Regions from separate parts of the Megamonas sp. Calf98-2 genome, predicted to be linked through region 1. Evidence: riboswitches for the same ligand, from Rfam matches in the RefSeq annotation. Region 1 holds a riboswitch; the other holds the start of a gene.
What was found. Region 1 has a riboswitch for thiamine pyrophosphate ahead of thiC (phosphomethylpyrimidine synthase ThiC). Riboswitches for the same ligand answer to the same signal wherever they lie in the genome.

Region 1 (2,210 bases):
AAACTTCCTATCAATGACCCTAATCAATTAGTCTATAGCTTAGCTCGCGTTCAAATCAATCCTCAAGAAAGAACCTTACGCTATATGGAAGAAATCTTCTATGATAAAGATGGCAAGGCTCTTTATACACTTAAATATGATAATCCTGTAAATAAAGATATCAACTCTCAATCTTTTGATGAAAAATTCTATGCTATGATTGTAGACCGTGTATTTAATAAAGGTGAAGGCGGTCGTCTTATTTCTAATGCTCGTTGGCTTGGCTTATGGAGCAATGAATCTGGAGAAAGCAGTGCTGATACAGCAACACTTCGTCAAATAGATAACAATATCATTGTTTGGATTTGGCAAGAAAACAAAGACTCTGCTGGTAATGTTTCCTCTATCCAATTCATGAAAAAAGAATATAATGTACAAAATTTAACAGCTAGAACATTAAAATATAATTTCTGGTCCCCTGATACAAATTGGATTGATAAAACACCTAATCTCGACAAAAATATGCATTCTATCATTCCTGAAAGCACAGAAGATGTAGAATTCAAGAAAATAAGATATTATGCTAATAAATATCCTGAATGGGCAACACGTTATCAAATCAATAAAACAGCTACTGTTCCAACAAACACAACAGCAACTACTACAACTCCAACACCTACTACACCTGTAAACTCTACTACAACATCACCAGCTGCTAGTGGTGTTACAAATCCTATTGGCTCTGTAGGTCCTATTGGAGCTCCTATAAATTAAAATTTGCGACTTAGTTTTAGTTATGCTAAAATTTAGCTTATTAAATTCATCTAACTAATTTAGATTGAAATTGCGGCTGTAGCTCAGACGGATAGAGCATTCGCCTCCTAAGCGAAGGGTCGCGTGTTCGACTCACGCCAGTCGCACCATTAATTTAATAATTAAACAATAAAAGGATATCAAATGATATCCTTTTTTTTATTTTCATTTTTAAAATCTTGTTTTTTCTCGAAGAATAAACTATAATATAAGAAAATTAAAAATCCACTAGGGGTGCTTGTAAAAGCTGAGAGGAAATATTCCGACCCTTAGAACCTGATTTGGTTAAGACCAACGTAGGGAAGTGGCAAATAAATGATTATCAAGGCAGATTTGCAACTTTCTTTGCATATCTGCTTATTTTTTTGCCATTTATCACTTATATTATGGAGGCAAAATTATGACAATGACACAAATGCAATCAGCTAGAGCTGGTAAAATCACTGATGAAATGAAAATCGTAGCTCAAGAAGAAAAAATGAATATTGAAACTCTTCGTGAACGCGTTGCCAATGGTACTATCGCTATTTGTGCTAATATCAATCATCAAAATTTACACCCTTATGGTGTAGGCAAAGGACTTTGTACTAAAGTAAATGCTAATATCGGCACATCTAGTGCTTTTCCTGACCCAGCTCCTGAAATCAAAAAATTAAATGTCGCTATCACATCTGGTGCTCATTCTGTAATGGATTTAAGCACAGGAAATAATATTGATGCTTCTCGTCAAGCTATTTTAAAACATTCCACTGTAATGGTAGGAACTGTGCCAATTTATCAGGCAACAGTTGATGCCATCAAAGCTCATGGTGCTGTCGTGAAAATGACGGAAGAAGATTTACTTCATGCCATTGAAAAACAAGCTAAAGATGGCGCCGATTTCATGACTATTCACTGTGGTGTAACTATGGATGTAATCAATCGCATGAAAGCAGAAGGTCGTTATATGGACGTAGTTAGTCGCGGTGGTTCATTCATCACTGGCTGGATGCTCTACAATGAAAAAAATAATCCACTTTATGAACGCTATGATGATATCTTAGATATCTGTGCAAAATATGATGTTACTATGAGTCTTGGCGATGGTCTTCGTCCTGGCTGTCTTGCTGATGCTACTGACCACGCTCAAATTCAAGAACTTTTAAATTTAGGTGGACTTGTAAAACGCGCTTGGGATAGAGGTGTACAAGTCATGGTCGAAGGTCCAGGTCATGTACCATTTGACCAAATAGCTACAAATATGAAATTGCAAAAAAGCATTTGTCATAATGCTCCATTTTATGTTCTTGGCCCACTTGTTACTGATATAGCTCCTGGATATGACCATATCACTGCTGCAATCGGTGGTACTATGGCAGCATCTTGTGGTGCAGATTTTCTTTGCTATGTAACTCCAGCCGAACATCTTGCTTTACCAA
Region 2 (2,210 bases), on a different contig from region 1:
CATTACACAACTAGCACCAGCATTTACTAAATCTCTAGCTACATTTAAATCTGGATACATATAAGGCATAACAGTAAAGCCTTCTTTAGCTAAAACTTCAGTAGCTTTGATAGTTTCATAATTATCAGGTAAAAGATATTTACTATCACGCATAATTTCAATTTTTACTAAGTCACTGCCACAAAGTTCTTTAGATAAACGAGCTATGCGAATTGCTTCATCAGCATTTCTAGCTCCAGAAGTATTAGGAAGTAATGCTATATCTTTAGGAATGTAATCTAAAATATTAGCCATACCGCCATTATTTACACGGCGAAGTGCTAAAGTTACAATTTCAGCTTTTGCTTCATTAATTGCTGCTTGGATTAATTCTAAAGAATATTTACCAGAACCTAAAATAAATCTTGAATTGAATTGATGTTTTCCTAATTGCCACATAATATGATACCTTCTTTATAAATTATTTTCTAAAATCAATTGAGTGATTAAATTTGCTTGATGACCAGCACAAATAGCTACTCTAGGAGCCATTAAACTATTTTCATTGGATAATGCAGTTTTTTCATCACCACAGATATAAAATTTGCCCATCACCTTACGAGTATGAATTTCGTTGCTATGACCAAAACCCGCCATACCACTTCCTGAGATAATATATTTTTCAGGGAAAAGTTCTAATACCTTATTTACTAACATCGCCTTATTTTCAGGAACGTCAAAAGCTTCACAGATGATATCTTCATCTTTAAATAATGAAAAAATATTATCTTCTGTTACCTTTATACAATCAGTAACGATATTTAAATAAGGATTTATCATTTGTAACTGCTCGGCTAAAGCTTGTGTTTTATATTTATTTAGATGTGAGATGAAATAATGTTGTCTATTGAGATTGCTGATATCTACTTTGTCAAAATCAATTAAATGTAAATGACTTACACCTATTCTAGCTAGTGCCACAGCGATATTAGAGCCTAAACCACCAAGACCGGCTATAGCCACTTTAGCGTTGTTCAATTTTTCTTGATTGACTATGCCATGGCGGTCATTTAAAGTTTGATAAATTAATTCTTTTGCCAAAATATCTGCCATTATCAGCCACCACCAACAAAAGTTACGATTTCTAATTTATCATTAGGATTTAAAATAGTTTGCGCATATTTTGCTTTAGGGATTATTTGACCATTTAACTCTATAGCTATCTTATCTAAAGGATAATTATTTTCTTGCAAATAAGTAACTAAATCCATAGGCAAAGATATTTCTTGATTTTGTCCATTAACTATTATCAAAATAAGACCTCCTTATTTTTTATCTTTTAAAAATTTTATTAAAAAAGGAGTCCACAAAAAGATACACCCGCGGTGGTGCACCCCTTCATGAACTCCTGTTCAATCACATGGTCAACTCTATGTGATTTTAAAAATTAATATATAGATGTGCTAAAATAAAAAAGAGATGACAAAATGCCATCTCTTCTAATTGCAAATACATCATAATTATTATCCTACGTTGGCATTATCCAAATCAGGTTATAGGTCGAAGTTCACAACTTCCTCTCAGCCAGTTTACTAGCTCCCTGTTATTAATTTATATATACAATATAATTTATAAATTATCATTTGTCAATAAGTTTAATTATTTTTCTTGAACAACTCACTGACAAGTAAAGAACCTAATATCAAAATCGCCCCAATCCATTGAGAAATACTCATAGGCTCAACTAAAAGAACTGTGGATAAAATAATCGCAGTTACTGGGTCTAAATAACTAAAAATAGCAACTTTTTGTGCTGGTAATTCTTGTAGTGAAGAAAAATATAATAAATATGCTATACCTGTATGTATAATACCTAATATAGCCAAAGATAATAATGAAAAACCACTCATGCTCCATGAATTTCCCTGATAGATTACATAAGGCAATAAAATTATTGAAGCTAATAATAATTGAGCAATACTGCTATCAATGGCAGAAATATCTTTGAAAAATTTATTTGCTAAGACTACAATCGCATAAAATAATGCAGCAGATATTCCATACAATACACCGATAAAATCATTCACACCAGATTGATTATCATTGAATATACCAGCGACTAATGCCATACCTAATAAAGATAAAATTACACAGATGATTTTAAATAAAGATAAACTTTCTTTCAGTATAAATGGAGATAACAATACTACAAAAGTAGGTGCTAAATAATA

Region 2: it holds a riboswitch for thiamine pyrophosphate, as region 1 does, so the genes downstream of both, thiS (sulfur carrier protein ThiS) here and thiC (phosphomethylpyrimidine synthase ThiC) in region 1, are expected to answer to the same signal.

The regions. Positions count from the first base shown of each region.
Region 1 is NZ_FOCY01000015.1:37,575-39,784, forward strand. It holds gene BMX03_RS05950 (hypothetical protein) at 1-753, shown strand, start outside; tRNA gene BMX03_RS05955 (tRNA-Arg) at 826-902, shown strand; TPP riboswitch at 1,013-1,112, shown strand; gene thiC (phosphomethylpyrimidine synthase ThiC) at 1,193-2,210, shown strand, end outside.
Region 2 is NZ_FOCY01000032.1:7,938-10,147, forward strand. It holds gene BMX03_RS09245 (thiazole synthase) at 1-438, opposite strand, end outside; gene thiF (sulfur carrier protein ThiS adenylyltransferase ThiF) at 454-1,092, opposite strand; gene thiS (sulfur carrier protein ThiS) at 1,095-1,292, opposite strand; TPP riboswitch at 1,489-1,592, opposite strand; gene BMX03_RS09260 (DMT family transporter) at 1,635-2,210, opposite strand, start outside.